One region of the Methylocella sp. genome, then DNA from elsewhere that is predicted to be linked to it. Evidence: predicted binding sites of a transcription regulator. Region 1 holds the regulator's gene; each other region holds the start of a gene.
What was found. The regulator LexA, encoded in region 1, represses DNA repair genes until DNA is damaged. The targets are predictions, from matches to a motif close to TGTTCNNNNTGTGTTCNG.
Positions count from the first base shown of each region.

Region 1 (5,476 bases):
GCCCGCGCCCGACGGGGAGCTCGTCCCCGTCTCGATCCTGCACCGGCGCGGCCTCGACCTTTCGCGGGGCGCGCCGACCCTGATCTATGGCTATGGCGCCTATGGTCATGCGATCGACGCCTATTTCAGCGCGTCGCGGCTGTCGCTCGTCGACCGCGGCTTCGTCTACGCCATCGCCCACATCCGCGGCGGGACGGACAAGGGCTGGCGCTGGTATCTCGACGGCAAGCTCGAAAACAAGCCGAACAGCTTTTCGGACTTCATCGCCGCCGCGCGCCATCTCGTCGCCGCCGGCTTCGCGCGGGAGGGCGGAATCGTGGCGCAGGGCGGCAGCGCCGGCGGCATGCTGATGGGCGCCGTCGTCAACACGGCGCCGGAGCTGTTTGCCGGAATCGTCGCCGACGTGCCCTTCGTCGACGTGCTCAACACGATTCTCGACGCCGAGCTGCCGCTGACCCCGCCCGAATGGCTCGAATGGGGCGACCCGATCCGCGATCCCGACGCTTTTGCGCGCATCAGGTCCTATTCGCCCTATGACAACGTCGAGGCGAAGCGCTATCCGCCGATCCTCGCGCTCGGCGGGCTGACCGATCCGCGCGTGACCTATTGGGAGCCGCTGAAATGGATCTCGCGGCTGCGCGCGACCATGACCGGCGGCGGGCCGGTCCTGTGCCGCACCAACATGGGCGCGGGCCATGGCGGCGCCTCGGGCCGCTTCGCCCGGCTCGAGGAGGCGGCGCTGCACTACGCCTTCGCCGTCGCCTGCGTCGAAGGCGGCTTTTCGGACGCCGGCGCGGGCGCCTGAGCCTCAGCCGCGCGGCTGGCTTTCCATGAACGCCTTGAGCTCGGCCATCGAGCCGAAACGGAACACGCCCCGGCCGGACGTCGCCTCGATCGAACCGTCGGCGTACATGACATAGGACGTGCCCTCGGATTCATGGCGGCCGAGGATCATGGGATCGCCCGCCGCCTCCGGGGACGCCAGGGCTGCGGCGGGAGCGGCTGCGACGGCCGCCCCGGGCTGGCGCGGGGCGAGCCCGGGCGCGACGCCTTCAAGGCCCACCGCGCGCGGCAGGTGAAACTCGCGCGCCGGCGCGCGGGGCGGCGCGGCCGGCCGACGCTCCGGCGGGCGGGCTTCGGCGGGCTGCGCCTGCGCCGCGCCGCCCGCGGATTCGGGCGCAGGCCAGCGGAACGCGTCGCCCGTAGACGGCCCGGAGGCAGGAGGCGCGGGCGACGGGGGAGCGGACCAGGACGGCCCCGGCGATGGCGGCGGGGGCGAAACGGGCCCGGCCGGCCGGGGCTCCGGGCGCACGGCGGCTTCAAACCGCCCGGCGTCGCGCGGCCAGGCGTATTCGGCCGGGGCGGCGTTTTCGCGCGTGACTTCGGCTTCAAGGCGCGATGGCGCGGCGGCGTCCGCCCCGGTCGCGGCGGCCGGCGTCTCGTCTTCGGCCGGACGCAGGGGCCGCCCCTTGATCGACTGGGCGACCACGCGGCGAACATCCTCGATGAGCGCGTGCGGCGGGGCTTCGTCTTCGGCGGGCGGCTGAAAGGCCAGCGCCTCCGGCGCCTCGTCCTGCGCAGGCGCGGGCTGCGGCGCAGCGGCTGGCGCAGACGGGCGCGCCTGCGCCAACAGCGCCGCGCGCAGCCGCGCGACGCCCCGCATGACGAGCGCCAGCGCCATGACCACGACGCCGCCCGAAAGCAGCACCGCGCCGGAGATCATGCTCGCCCAGCCGCGCTCGACGGCGACGATGCCCCAGCCAAACGACATGGCGTAACCGCCGCAGGCGGACAGAAGCAGACCGACGAGGAAAGTCACATAACTCATGAATTCACAATGCTCATGACGTCGCGGCGCCGCGGCTCCCGCGTCCGGCGGCGTCCGAACGCGCGTTGACGGCGCGCAGTTGATGGCGCGCAGTTGAGGCGAAGCCAAGGCGCGAGCGCCCGGGCCGCCCCGGCGATCCTGCCGCGTCAGGCCGCGCCGCGCCAGCGCCGCCGACTATGGCGGTCGATCCTTACGGGGCGCTTAAGCGTTGAGCAGGGCCCGGCCGCGCGGCGCCGAAGCTTTCGGCGCCGCCGGCCAAGGCGGTTGCTGCGCAAGAGCCAGCGGTCTAGTTAAAGCCGCGCGGCCCTCGCCGGCCGCCGGCGCGACACCAGGAGCAAGCCATGTCCTTCACCCTGCCCCCTCTTCCCTACGCCTATGAGGCGCTGCAGCCCTATATGTCGAAGGAGACGCTCGAATACCATCACGACAAGCATCATCAGGCCTATGTCACCAACGGCAACAATCTGCTGAAGGACTCAGGGCTCGAGGGCAAGTCGCTCGAGGAGATCGTCAAGGAGTCCTACGGCAAGAACGCCGGCCTCTTCAACAACGCCGGCCAGCACTACAACCATCTCCATTTCTGGAGCTGGATGAAGCCGAACGGCGGCGGCGCCATTCCGGGCGAAGTCGAGAAGGCGATCGTCGACAGCTTCGGCTCGGTCGACAAGTTCAAGGAGGAGTTCATCCAGGCGGGCGTCACCCAGTTCGGCTCCGGCTGGGCCTGGCTCTCGGTCAAGGACGGCAAGCTTGCCGTCAGCAAGACCCCGAACGGCGAGAACCCGCTCGTGCATGGCGCGACCCCGATTCTGGGCTGCGACGTCTGGGAGCACTCCTATTACATCGACTATCGCAACCGCCGGCCCGACTATCTCAAGGCGTTCGTCGAAAATCTCGTCAACTGGGATTATGTCGCCGAGCTTTACGCCAAGGCCGCCAAATAAGGCCGGGCGCGTCGCCGCCCCGTCCAGCGGCTGAACGGAGCGGGCCCGCGCGGCCCGCTCCCTTTTTGCGCCGGCGTCATCGCCAGCCGGCCGCGCTCACGCGTCGACGAGCGCGAGCACGGCGCTCGCCTGCGGGCCCATCGGGCCGTCGGGCGCGCGCGACACCTCGACCAGCATGCCGACCTTGAGGGCGTTGAAGTCGCCGCGCGTCACGCAGGCGCGGGTGAAATAGAGGTCCGGCCCGCCGCGCACCTCGACGAAGCCATGGTCCTGCTCGGGAAAGAGCCGCGCCACCACGCCCGTCTCGGGCGCGTTCTCGAGCCGGCGCGAAGTGTTCTTGACGAATTCGGAAACCTGCTCGAGCCGCCGCTCGGCGAGGTCGAAGACCTTGTTGACGAGCGCCGAGGCCTCTCCCTTGCGCTTGCCCTCGGCCTTGGCGACCACGAGCGGCTTGCCCGGAATCTCGACCTCGACGCACAGCGCCAGCGGAACGACCACGGAGTTGGGATCGCGATGCGACGTTCCGACCACGACCCGGCAGCCGATAATGCGGGAATAGGCGTTCTCAAGCCGCTGCGCTCGATCCTGAATGAGTTTTTCGAGCGCGTCCGAGTGCTGGATGTCGCGGAAGACGATCTGCAGCGGTCGATCCATGCCTTTTCTCCTCCAAATGGCCGGCGCCTTTGGCGAAAAGGGTCGCCGTGCGCCGGCGAGAGCGATTAACCTATGGCGCGGCTGAAAGTTCCGTCAACGCCCCGCCGCAAAATCTCTTCGTGAGCCGCCCCTGCCGACGCGCGGGGGCGGGGGGCTTGCGGAACGCAGCACGAACATGTACCGTTCGTTCACCCTTTGTGCGGACCGATTCGCGCGCGGGAGCCCGATTCGCGCGCCGAAAGGCGATCCATGGCGGCCGACGACCCATGTTGACCAAAAAGCAAAGCGAACTCCTGCGCTTCATCAGCGAGCGCCTGAAGGAGACCGGCGTGCCGCCCTCCTTCGACGAGATGAAGGACGCGCTCGACCTGCGCTCGAAGTCGGGCATCCATCGCCTCATCATCGCGCTCGAGGAGCGCGGCTTCATCCGCCGCCTGCCGAACCGCGCCCGCGCCATCGAGGTGCTGCGCATGCCGGGCTCACGGCCTGACGGCGCGCGCGGCCGCAAGTTTGAGCCGAGCGTGATTGAGGGCGATCTTGGACGCGTGCGCCCGCAGCCCGCCCGCGACGACGAGGCGGGCCGCGAAAGCGTCGCCATCCCGGTCATGGGCCGCATCGCCGCCGGCACGCCGATCAGCGCGCTGCAGACGCGCAGCCACGTCATCAGCCTGCCGCCCGACATGCTGACGCAGGGCGAGCATTACGCGCTCGAGGTGCGCGGCGACTCGATGATCGAAGCCGGCATCTTCGACGCCGACACGGTGGTCATCCGCAAGCAGGACACCGCCGAGACCGGAGACATCGTGGTCGCTCTCATCGACGATGAGGAGGCGACGCTGAAGCGGCTGCGCCGCCGCGGCGCCTCGGTCGCGCTCGAAGCCGCCAATCCGGCCTATGAGACGCGCATCTTCGGACCCGACCGGGTGCGCATCCAGGGACGGCTCGTCGCGCTGCTGCGGCGCTACTGACGCCGCGGCCAATGGGCGGCGCCGGGAACGGAGCCGGTCAGAACGGATTCCAGGTCGAAGCCGGCGTGAACTTCAGATAGGAGACGTTGACGCCGAGCCGCGCGCCGACGCCGGAGCGGATCGGCACCACGTAAACATCGTCGTTGATGAAGGCCGACAGGCCGAAGCCGCCGACGAGATAGGCCGAGCCCGCGACGCCGCCGAAACGGTTGAAGATCGCCCCGGTCGAAGGCAGGTTATAGACCAGCATCATGGTCCGCGCCCCGTCGGCGCCGGCGTCGAAGCCGAGCGAGGGGCCCTGCCAGAAGACTTTCACCTGGCCCGCGTTGCGGGTGTACATGGTCCCTTCGCCATAGCGCAGGCCGCCGATGAAGGCGCCGCTCGCCTCCTGCCCCAGAATATAGCCGTTGGGCTTGCCCCAGCGCCGCGTCGCCTGCTCGATCGCCTCGGCGAGGCCGCGCGAGATCGAGCCGAAGAATTTGTGGCCGTTCGTGACGATCTCGTCGGGAGCGAATTCGGAGGGGCGCTCGGTCGCGGCCACGGTCTGAGGCGCGAGCGCCGCGGCGGCGAGAAGCGCGACGCAGACCCCGGCCACGCGCCGGCGCGACGCGGCGCCGGGCCTGTCGCGGCGGCCGGCGGCGCATGGCGACGCCGGCGCGCCGGACCCGGCCCCGACGGCCGACGGCGTCTGTTCAAGCCTGCGCATCGCTCCTCCCTGACGGATCCGCCGCCGCGCTCGCGCCGGCGAGGCGAAAGAGTGTCGCGCCAAGGTTAACGACGGGTTGAGGACGCGTGAAAAAGGCGCGGCGCGTCAGGCGCGCGCCGCCGCCGGATCGCCCCAGGCGACAAAAGGCCCGTTCCTGAACTGCCGCCCGGCCTTGCCATAGCGCAGCGGATGGCGCTCGCCGTCGAGCACGACGCCGCCGGCGGCGCGCAGCACCGCGTCGCCCGCGGCCGTGTCCCATTCCATGGTCTGGCCGAAGCGGGGATAGACGTCGGCGTCGCCCTCGGCCACGGCGCAGAACTTCAGCGACGAGCCGGCGCTGCGCCGCTCATGCACCGGCAGCGTGGCGAGAAACGCCTCG
Region 1 is NZ_JBGAHM010000013.1:51,777-57,252, reverse strand. It holds gene ACILRB_RS08080 (S9 family peptidase) at 1-805, shown strand, start outside; gene ACILRB_RS08075 (hypothetical protein) at 809-1,828, opposite strand; gene ACILRB_RS08070 (superoxide dismutase) at 2,170-2,769, shown strand; gene ACILRB_RS08065 (HPF/RaiA family ribosome-associated protein) at 2,866-3,423, opposite strand; gene lexA (transcriptional repressor LexA) at 3,690-4,391, shown strand; gene ACILRB_RS08055 (DUF1134 domain-containing protein) at 4,429-5,097, opposite strand; gene cysQ (3'(2'),5'-bisphosphate nucleotidase CysQ) at 5,203-5,476, opposite strand, start outside.

Region 2 (5,476 bases), on a different contig from region 1:
TGAGAAGGGCGGCGAGCGCGTCGAGCCGCGCGGAGCGGGCGTTGAGATAGCGCCGCGCCTCAGCCGCCGTCTTCGCCTCGATGCGGCGCACGCCGGCGGCGACCGCCGATTCGGAGGTGACGGCGATAAGGCCGATGTCGCCCGTGCGCGCGACGTGGGTGCCGCCGCAGAGCTCGATCGAAAAGGGCCGGTTGACGCCCTCGCCGCCGTCCGCGCGGTCCTGCGCGTAGCCCATGGAGACGACGCGCACCTCGTCGCCGTATTTTTCGCCAAACAGCGCGCGCGCGCCGGACGCGATCGCCTCGTCGACCGCCATCAGCCGGGTGACGACGGGCGCGTTCTCGACGACGGCGCGATTGGCGATGTCCTCGACGCGGGACAGTTCTTCCGGCGTGATCGGCTTCAGATGGGTGAAGTCGAAACGCAGCCGGTCGGGCGCGACGAGCGAGCCTTTTTGCGCGACATGATCGCCGAGCACGAGGCGCAGCGCCTCATGCAGAAGATGCGTCGCCGAATGATTGGCGCGCACCGCCGCGCGGCGGGCGCGGTCGACGGCGAGTTCAAGCGCCGCGCCTTCGCGGATCTCGCCCTCCTCGACGACGACGTCATGGACGAAAAGATCGCCGAGCTTCTTCTGCGTGTCGGTGACGCGGATTTTCACGCCCGGAGCGGTCATGACGCCGACGTCGCCGACCTGACCGCCCGATTCGCCATAGAAAGGCGTCTGATTGAGGATCAGCGCGCCGCTTTCGCCCTGCCGCAACGCCTCGACGGCGCGACCCTCCCCGACCAGCGCGACGACGACGCCTTCGGCCTCCTCGGCCTCATAGCCGAGAAATTCGGTCGCTCCCGTCTTTTCGCGAAGCGAAAACCAGAGGCTTTCCGTCGCCGCTTCGCCCGACCCAGACCACGCCTTGCGGGCCTCGGCGCGCTGCCGCTCCATGGCCGCGTTGAAGCCCTCAACGTCGACGCTGCGCGCGCGCGCGCGCAACGCGTCCTGCGTCAGGTCGAGCGGAAAGCCATAAGTGTCGTAAAGCCTGAAGGCGGTTTCGCCGGGGAGCGCCGCGCCCTCGGGCAGGACGCGGAGCGCCTCGTCGAGAATCGACAGGCCGCGGGCGAGGGTTTCGATGAAACGCGCCTCCTCGAGCTTCAGCGTCTCGACGACGAGAGGCTCCGCGCGGACGAGCTCGGGATAGGCCTGGCCCATCTCGTGGACGAGCGTCGGGACGAGGCGCCACATGAGCGGCTCGCGCGCGCCGAGGAGCTGGGCGTGGCGCATGGCGCGGCGCATGATGCGCCGCAAGACGTAGCCGCGCCCTTCGTTCGAGGGGGTGACGCCGTCGGCGATGAGGAAAGAGCAGGCGCGCAGATGGTCGGCGATCACGCGGCAGCTCGCCTTCTGCGGGCCGTCGGGATCGACGCCGGTGAAGCCTGCGACCGCAAGCACCAGCGCGCGCAGCAGGTCGACGTCATAATTCGAGGTCACGCCCTGCAGCAGGGCGGCGATGCGTTCGAGCCCCATGCCGGTGTCGATCGAGGGGCGGGGCAGGTCGACGCGCTCGCCCGGGGCGACCTGCTCGAACTGCATGAAGACGAGGTTCCAGAATTCGAGATAGCGGTCGCCGTCCTCGTCGGGGCTGCCGGGCGGGCCGCCCTGCAGCTTGTCGCCCTGGTCGTAGAAGATTTCGGAACTAGGGCCGCAGGGGCCCGTGTCGCCCATCGCCCAGAAATTGTCGCTGGTCGCGATGCGGATGATTTTTGAATCGGAGAAGCCGGCGATTTTCTTCCAGAGCGACGCCGCCTCGTCGTCGGTGTGATAGACCGTGACGAGCAGGCGATCCTTGGGAAGCTGGAGCTCTTCGCTGATCAGCTTCCAGGCGAGCTCGATGGCGAGCGGCTTGAAATAGTCGCCGAAGGAGAAGTTGCCCAGCATTTCGAAGAAGGTGTGGTGGCGCGCGGTGTAGCCGACATTGTCGAGGTCGTTGTGCTTGCCGCCGGCGCGCACGCATTTCTGCGCCGTCGCCGCACGCGTATAAGGGCGCTTTTCGAGGCCGGTGAAGACGTTCTTGAACTGGACCATCCCGGCGTTGGCGAACATCAGCGTCGGGTCGTTGCGGGGCACGAGCGGCGACGAAGGCACGATCTCATGGCCGTTCTTCCGGAAGAATTCGAGGAAGCCCGACCGGATTTCATTGACGCCGTTCATCTGCCGTTCCGTCGCTTTCCCTGAGCCCGAGGGCCGCTTTATTGATGGACACAGCGCAAAATGAGCGGCGCAGGAGCAAAACGCAAGCGGCGCGCCGGACAGGCCGCCGCAGAACAGGGAAAGCGCATGCGAAGCGCCCGCAGTTTGGGGAAAGCCGGCGCGTCGCGAGGGACCGGGGCCGGTCCGCTCAGTCCTCTTCGCCCTCCGACGCGACGTCGAGGATCTTGTCGGCGATCATGCCGGCGTTCTCGCGAATGGCGAGCTCGATCTTGTCGGCGATCTCGGGATTGGCGCGCAGGAACGCCTTGGCGTTCTCGCGGCCCTGGCCGAGGCGCTGGCTGTCATAGGAGAACCAGGCGCCCGATTTCTCGACCACGCCGGCCTTGACGCCGAGATCGATCAATTCGCCGATCTTGGAGACGCCTTCGCCATACATGATGTCGAACTCGACCTGCTTGAAAGGCGGGGCGACCTTGTTCTTGACCACCTTCACGCGGGTCTGGTTGCCGATCACCTCGTCATGGTCCTTGATCGAGCCGATGCGGCGGATGTCGAGGCGCACGGAGGCGTAGAACTTCAGCGCGTTGCCGCCGGTCGTCGTCTCGGGGCTGCCGTACATCACGCCGATCTTCATGCGGATCTGGTTGATGAAGATGACCATGGTGTTGGAGCGCGAGATCGAGGCGGTGAGCTTGCGCAGGGCCTGGCTCATCAGGCGCGCCTGAAGGCCCGGCTGGCTGTCGCCCATCTCGCCCTCGATTTCCGCCCGCGGCGTGAGGGCGGCGACCGAATCGATCACCAGCACGTCGACCGCGCCGGAACGCACCAGCGTGTCGGTGATCTCGAGCGCCTGCTCGCCGGTGTCCGGCTGCGAGACGAGAAGGTCGTCGAGATTGACGCCGAGCTTGCGGGCGTAGACCGTGTCGAGCGCATGCTCGGCGTCGATGAAGGCGCAGACGCCGCCGCGCTTCTGCGCCTCGGCGATCACATGCAGCGTCAGCGTCGTCTTGCCCGAGGATTCCGGACCGTAGATTTCGACCACGCGTCCGCGCGGCAGGCCGCCGACGCCGAGCGCGATGTCGAGGCCGAGGGAGCCCGTCGGCACGGTCTCGACCTCGATCGCCTTGGGATTCTTGCCGAGCCGCATGATCGAACCCTTGCCGAAGGCGCGTTCGATCTGGGACAGGGCGGCGTCGAGGGCCTTGGTCTTATCCACGGACGTTCCTTCAACGAGGCGAAGATTGGCTTGGCTCATGCGATCGGCCCTTCTGGCACAGGCGCGGCGGGGCGGCAATGCGCTCCGTCTTGGCGTCTTAGAATGTATTCTCTTTGTTCTCGTCCGCAAGTTCTTTTTATGTTCTTATCTTTCCACTTGCGGCGCCCGTTTTGCGGGAGGCTTGCGCGCGGCGGGCGAAAAGGGCCGCGCGCATGGCCGGCGGGCGCGCGCGGGACGCGAAAGACGCGCCCGCTAAGTCCGCCTGCGCAAACCGCCGGCGTGGTTAACGGCGCGCGCGGGGCGGGCCGTCCGCGGCCGGCGCTGGCGGGCGGCGCAGCTGGCGCGCCGCTTGCTTGCCGTCCGGCGCGGCGGCCTCGTCCTGGCGCCTTGTTCCAGGCGCGGCGCCGCTTTGTCGGAGACTCGACACGAAATGCGCCAAGATTCGGACAATCTGGTCCGCATGGACGATCTCGTGGGCTTCGGGGACATTCCCGAAGACGTCAACGAGATGCTTCAGAAGGGCGTCGCGCTCTACCGGCGGGACCGCGGAGCGGCCGAGCTCGCGTTCCGCCAGGCGCTCGGCCTGCGGCCCGAAGCGCTGCCGACCTATCTGTGCCTTTATAAAATCCATACCTACCAGGGACATCTCGACGAGGCGCTGGCCGTCGCGCAGGCCGGGCTCGCCGAGGCCGCGCGCCAGGCGGGGCTTGATCCCGACTGGACGGGCTGGCGCCCGGGCGAGATTTCGCCGGACGTCGACGGGCCCGGCCATTTCGCGCTTTATACTTTGAAGGCGCTCGCCTTCATCCATCTGCGCCGTGACGAGAGGGACGAGGCGCGCCGCCGCCTCGACAAGCTCGACGAGCTCGGCGCCATGGAGCGTGTCGGCGGGACGGTCATCGCGGCGCTCGCCGCCGGCGTGAGTTGACGCGCGCTCAAGCCCGCCCGGCGGCGGGACGCGCTGAACGCAAGGAGACAAAAAGCCATGTCGCAGCAGCCTGCCGTCTATGAGCGGACCTTCATTCGCGAAACCTCGGACGGCCGCAAGATCGAGGTGATCGGCCCCTATGTCTGCGTCGACGGCGATCCGGTCGCGGACGGGATGGTCGAGGTGAAGACCCATCCGAACAAGGACGCCATTCTGCACGCGCTGCCCAACGCGGCCTTCATGGCCGGGCCGATCGTGCTCGTCGCCGAGGAGGCCTCGCTGGTGCGAGGGGCCTTCGCCAAGTTCAAGCAGCCCGAGCAGAATCTCGCCCAGATCGAGAAGCGGTTCCGCGAGGCCTATAACGCCCGCGCGCGGCTCGAAGGCATCGAATAGCCGCGCGCGCCGCTCCCGCGAAACGGGCGGGGCCGGCCGGAGCGCGGGCGGCGGGCGCGGATCAGCGGATCAATAGAGCGGCGGCACGCGCAGCGGCGTGCGGATCGGCCCGATCGACAGCGCGCCGTCGCCAAGCCGCAGCGGCAGGCGGATGGTCTTCCGGGCGTCCTCCTGGCCGGGCGTGCCGCCGAGAAAGCTCGTCAGCAGCGAACCCGCCGCGATCAGCGACGGATTGACGCCGAGCGCGCGCAGCGTCGGCTCGAGCCCGACGAGCGACGCGTTCAGCGTCCCGCGCGGGCGGCGCTCCTCGTCGAGGTCGAGCGTTCCCGTCGCCTCGACGACCGCGTCCCCGCTCGAAAGCCGCGCGCCGGCGACGTCGACGCGTCCGCCGGCGAGACGCCAGCGCTCCACCCGGTCGAAGAAGCGTCCGGGCGTCGCCCAGTCGGTGCCGACCACCGTTCCCGTGACATGCGCGTCGACCGGCGCCTTGAGCGCGAGGGCCGCGGCGAGCTGCGGCGTCGACGCGCCGTCGACCGTGACGTCGAAGGCGTAGCTGCCGGCCGCTTCCGCGACCGGCGCGAGCGTCGCCCGGACGTCGCGCGCCGCAAGGTCGAGCGGCGCGCCGTCATGCGTCGCGCCCGAAAGGGTCATGGCTTCGCCCGTCAGCGCGAGCCGCGCGAAGCCCTTGGCCGTCGCGCCCTCGACGTTGAGCTCGAGCGTTTTCCAGTCGAGC
Region 2 is NZ_JBGAHM010000042.1:12,570-18,045, forward strand. It holds gene alaS (alanine--tRNA ligase) at 1-2,206, opposite strand, end outside; gene recA (recombinase RecA) at 2,394-3,461, opposite strand; gene ACILRB_RS14175 (hypothetical protein) at 3,853-4,350, shown strand; gene ACILRB_RS14180 (hypothetical protein) at 4,408-4,743, shown strand; gene ACILRB_RS14185 (DUF2125 domain-containing protein) at 4,813-5,476, opposite strand, start outside.
Region 2: the regulator LexA is predicted to act here: its motif matches at 3,551-3,568, upstream of recA (recombinase RecA).

Region 3 (5,476 bases), on a different contig from region 1:
GGACTGCTGTCCGAGACGGCGCGCCAGATAGCCGTCGAGGAAATCGGTGACGCCGGCCGCGACGAACACGCCAAGCGCGGTCCAGCGCATGGCGTGCGCCTCGGGCCAGAACAGGCAGCCGACCACCACCGGAACGGCGACGACGCGTCCGTAGGTGAGCAGATTCGGCACGTTGAACGCGCGCCGGGGACCTCGGGAGACGGACGTGATCGCCATGGGGGCAGGGAACAACCTTCGAAAGTCGGCGTCAATAGAACCCGGTTGAACGAGCTATGCGCCCTTTTCATGGAAGAAGTCATAGACGAGACGCGCGGTCGCCGCATTGACGCCGTCGACTTTTTCGAGATCGGCGAGCGCCGCGCGCGAAATCGCCTTGGCCGTGCCGAAGGCGTGCAGCAGGGCGCGCTTGCGGGCCGGGCCTATGCCGGCGATCTCGTCGAGCGGGCTGCGGGTGAACTCCTTCCTGCGCCGCGCGCGGTGAGTCCCGATGGCGAAGCGATGCGCCTCGTCGCGCAGGCGCTGCACGAAATACAGCGCCGGATCGCGCGGCGAAAGGCGGAACGGCGGCTTCGTTTCGGTGAAAAACGTCTCGCGCCCGGCGTTGCGGTCGACGCCCTTGGCGATCGAGGCGACGCTCACCCCTTCGACGCCGAGCTCGGAGAACACCGCGCGGGCCGCGTCGAACTGGCCCTGGCCGCCGTCGATGAGCACGAGATCGGGCCTTTGCGGAAAGCCGTCCTCCAGCGCCGGCCCGGCCTCGCGCCCGCGCGCGGCCTCCTCCCGCGCGAGGCGCGAGAAGCGGCGGCGCAGCACCTCGCGCATCATGCCGTAGTCGTCTCCGGGCGTCAGTTCGTCGCCCTTGATGTTGAAGGTGCGGTAATGCGCCTTCATGAAGCCGCCCGCGCCGGCGACGACCATGGCGCCGACGGCGTTCGTCCCCATGATGTGCGAATTGTCGTAGATTTCGACCCGGCGCGGCGGATGCTCGACGCCGAGCGCCGCGCCGAGCGCGGCGAGAAGCTGCTCCTGCGACGAGGATTCCGAAAGGCGGCGCGACAGCGCCTCGCGCGCGTTCTGGGCCGCATGCTCGACGAGCTCGCGCTTTTCGCCGCGCTGCGGCCGGCTCACCTCGGTCCTGCGGCCCGCGCGCGCCGAGAGCGCTTCGGCGAGCACGGCGGCGTTTTCGACCTCCTCATTGACGAGGACGAGGCGCGGCGCGGGCTTGTCGGCGTAAAACTGCGCGAGGAAGGCGTCGAGAACCTCGGACGAGGAGAGGCTTCGGTCGGCGCGCGGAAAATAGGCGCGGTTGCCCCAGTTCTGATAGGTGCGGAAGAAAAAGACCTCGACGCAGAACTGGCCGGCCTCCTCGGCGACGGCGAAGACGTCCGCCTCCTCGACCGTGCGCGGATTGACGCCCTGGGCGCCCTGGATCGCCGAAAGCGCGGCGATGCGGTCGCGCAGGCGCGCGGCCCGCTCGAACTCCAGCGCGTCGGAGGCGCGCCCCATTTCGGCGGCGAGCTCGTCGCGGATCGCCCGGCTCCTGCCGGACAGGAAGCCGCGCGCCTCGGCGACGAGCCGCGCGTAGCTTTCGGGCGAAATCTCGCCGGTGCACGGCGCCGAGCAGCGCTTGATCTGATGCAGCAGGCAGGGGCGCGTGCGGTTCTCGAAATAGCTGTCGGCGCATGAACGCAGCAGAAAGGCGCGCTCGAGCGCGTTCATGGTGCGGTTGACCGCCCAGACGCTGGCGAAGGGGCCGAAATAATCGCCCTTGCGCGTGCGCGCGCCGCGATGCTTGAGGATCTGCGGCGAGGGGTGGTCGCCCGCGAGAAGAATGTAGGGGAAGGATTTGTCGTCGCGCATCAGCACGTTGAAGCGCGGCTTCATCTGCTTGATGTAATTGGCTTCGAGCAGCAGCGCCTCGGTCTCGGTCTCGGTCGAGACGAAGACCATGGAGGCGGTGAGCGCGATCATGCGGGCGATGCGTCCCGTATGGCCGACCGGGCGCGTATAGCTCGCGACGCGCTTTCGCACGCTTTTCGCCTTGCCGACATAAAGCACCTCGCCGTCGTCGGCGATCATGCGATAGACGCCGGGCCCGAGCGGCGCCTGGCGCCAGTGGCTGCGGATGACCGCCGCGCCGCGGCGCAGCGAGCCGGGCGCGACGTCTTCGCCGCCAAGATCGAGCTCCACGCCGGGCGGCTCGTCGCCAGTCTGATCCTCCGGAAGCGGATCTTCCTGCGGCGGGGCGTCCTGGAGTGAGGCCTCTCGGGGCGAGGCGCCGCGTCGTGCGGGCTCGCCCTCCGGCGGCGCGGCAGGCGAGCGGGCGCCGGACCATGCGGCGGAAAAGGACTCGCGGGGCTGCGCCTCGCCGTAAACGGACGCGCCCTGAAGCGCGTCGCCAGGGCCGCCGGAGGCGCGGTCGTCTTTGTCGGTCGGGACCATCAGAGGCAGATTTAGGCGATCGGGCCCTCCATGAAAAGATTGGCGCGCAACGCGCGGGGCCGGCGGCGCGGTCAAAAGAGCCTGAGCTGCTCGCCAGGGCGCGTCGGGCGCTCGAACAGATCCACGCGCAGCGGCGCGCGGCTCTTGCCGAGGCCGAGCCGCGCGGCCGCGGCCTCGAAGCGCCGCCCGATCATCCAGGCGTAGGGGCCGGCGCCGGTCATGCGCTTGCCGAAGGCGCCGTCATAGAGCTTGCCGCCGCGCGTCGAGCGCACGAGCGAGAGCACGCGGCGCAGCCGGTCGGGGTAATGGGCCATCAGCCATTCGGCGAACAGGTCGCGCAGTTCGAGCGGCAGGCGCAGCATGACATAGCCGGCTTCGCGCGCGCCGGCGGCCCGCGCACGCTCGAGAATGGCCTCGATCTCGCTGTCGTTGATCGCCGGGATGATCGGCGCCGTCAGGACGGCGGTCGGGACGCCGGCTTCGGACAGGCGGCGGATGGTTTCGAGGCGCCGCTCGGGCGAGGGCGCGCGCGGCTCCATGCGCCGGGCGAGCACGGGATCAAGCGTCGTCACGGAGATCGCGACCTTGACGAGGCCCTGCGCCGCCATCGGCGCGAGCAGGTCGAGGTCGCGCAGCACGAGCGCCGACTTTGTGACGACGCCGACCGGATGCCTCGCCTTCGCCAGCGTTTCGAGCACGCCCCGCGTCAGCCTCTCGGTCCGCTCGATAGGCTGGTAGGGGTCGGTGTTCGCGCCAAGCGCGATCGGCTTCGGCTGATAGGCGGGCGACGACAGTTCGCGCTCGAGCAGGGCCGCGGCGTTGACCTTGGCGAACAGCCGCGTCTCGAAGTCGAGGCCGGCCGAAAGCCCGAGAAAGGCGTGCGAGGGCCGCGCGAAACAATAGACGCAGCCATGTTCGCAGCCGCGGTAGGGGTTGATCGACCGGTCGAAGGAGATGTCCGGCGAGTCGTTGCGCGTCACGATGGATTTCGCGCGCTCGCGCGACACGATCGTGCGCAGCGGCGGCAGATCTTCCAGACTGGCCCAGCCGTCGTCTTCCTCGACGCGCCGTTCGGCCTCGAAGCGCCCGCTGGCGTTGGAGAGCGCGCCGCGGCCCTTGCGGGGGAGCGACGGCGTCTCGGCGGCGTCTTCGCGCCGGGCGGCGCGCCGCCGCGCCGGCGCGGGCCTCGACGCGTCGGCGGCGCGACGCGGGGTCTCGGCGCGGGAGCTTTCGGCGCAAGGTCTTTCGACAAGAGTCGAAGCGTCGGCGTAGGTCATGGCCGCCCTCAAGACGAAGCCGGGAGAACATTCGCCCGATGTGCAGCCTGAAGCTGCGCCTCAGCGATCAGATAGAGAACATATAAGGAACATTGAGGGGCGGGTCAATGCGCTCTGTGGATAATTTTTGGGATGTCGGCGCGACGCGCCCCGACGGCGGACGGAAGATTTGACGACGGATTTGATCTTACTCAAATGAGCTAAGTCGTTCACGACGATTTTAAGCATAAATGCCATATTCATGATCACTCTCTTGAAAAACCAAGCTTAGGATTGTATCTCTCTTTTGTGAGAGAGATCGGGGCGCGGTCAGGCGCTTTCAGGCGAAGCGCCGTGTCTCTGCAAGGCCTCGGCCTGTCTCTCATGGTGTTTCGTGTCGCAGGAGGCGCATATGAGCGCTGTTTGCGAAGCGGATCGCCGGAGGCGCCGCGGCGAGACGGGACGCGGGGCGTCAAGTAAATAAGACAGTATACTTGAAAAGACGCGCCATTCGGCTCTCTCTGAGCGGCGCGACGGCGCCCGTTACGACGGGCGTCATGCCTGTTCCTTTCGTCCCGACGCCGGAGCGGAACGAAGACTGCGCCGCGACTTGTCGCGGCGGAGCGGCGAGCCTGCGGCCCGCCGCCGGCATGGTCCCGGCGAACCGCCGGCCGCGAGGCGCACGGCCCGATCGGGACGCATGCCTGGCTCAAGGCGAGGCTGGCAGACTTCGGGTCGCCGTCTCGACGGTCACGAACAGAAACCGAGTGGACAGAATGAAAGCGCTCGCCACGTCCTTCGCCGCCATCTTCCTTGGCGCCTCCTTCACTCTTGGAGCGTCCTGCGCGTTCGGGGCCTCCGCCGCGTCCGCCGCCGGGGCCTCCGCGAACGTCGCCATCCTTCCGGCGCCGGCGGACGACGTGACCGGCGCGATCGCGCCCGACGCCGCGGACGGCGTTCCCGTGCTTGATTTTTCGCGAAGCTGCGCCCTGGCGTTCGCGTCGCGGGAGGCCGCCGGGGCCTGCATGAGCCGCGAAGAGGCGGCGCTCGCCCAGTTGCGGAAGCAATGGGCCGCGCTTCCGCCGCGGGTCAGGACGCTGTGCGTCGCGCGCGTCCCCCGGGGCGTGGCGCGCGCCTATAGCGCGCTGGCCGATTGCGCGGTCAAGGAAGGCCGGCTTGAAAAATTCCGGCTGATGCAAAGCGCGCGCTGACGCCGCGGCCGGAGTCGTCCCGACTGGACCGCGCCTTGCGGCAGTCGAGCGTCCGGCCGTTTGAGAGACGCAGCGTCGCGGCCTCGCCGCGCGGCCGGTCAGGGACGCCCCGACGCCGACATGGCGTTCGCCCCGCGCGCCGCTCTCGCGGCGCAGGCGATGGAGCGCGCGGTCAAACGCGAGCGCCGGCGCGTCGCCGTCGATCCCGAAGCGCGCCTTGCGTCCGCCGCAGACGAGATCGCTCGCGAAAGCGAACGGCCGACAGGGCGCAGCCGCAGCACGCCGACCCTGATCCGCGCCGCGTCCGTCGCGATGGGGATCGCGTCGCCCAGAAACCGCGCCCCGCCGCCGATCGCCGCCGCGCGCAGGCGCAAACGGCTGACGCCCGCAAGACGCGCGCGAAAGATCCCGATCTTGAGTGGCGCGGGTCGACCTTGGAACCGTCGAGCTGAAGGGCCGCCTCGACAACGGGACAACCTGTTCCTGCTGGGCCTTCAACCGCGAGGCGCCGGGGCCGATGATCCGCGTGCGCGTCGGCGACACGGTCGAGACGCATCTCAAAAACGC
Region 3 is NZ_JBGAHM010000004.1:103,301-108,776, forward strand. It holds gene pgsA (CDP-diacylglycerol--glycerol-3-phosphate 3-phosphatidyltransferase) at 1-216, opposite strand, end outside; gene uvrC (excinuclease ABC subunit UvrC) at 271-2,190, opposite strand; gene ACILRB_RS03575 (PA0069 family radical SAM protein) at 2,514-3,719, opposite strand; gene ACILRB_RS03580 (hypothetical protein) at 4,475-4,909, shown strand; gene ACILRB_RS03585 (multicopper oxidase domain-containing protein) at 5,328-5,476, shown strand, end outside.
Region 3: the regulator LexA is predicted to act here: its motif matches at 3,794-3,811, upstream of ACILRB_RS03575 (PA0069 family radical SAM protein).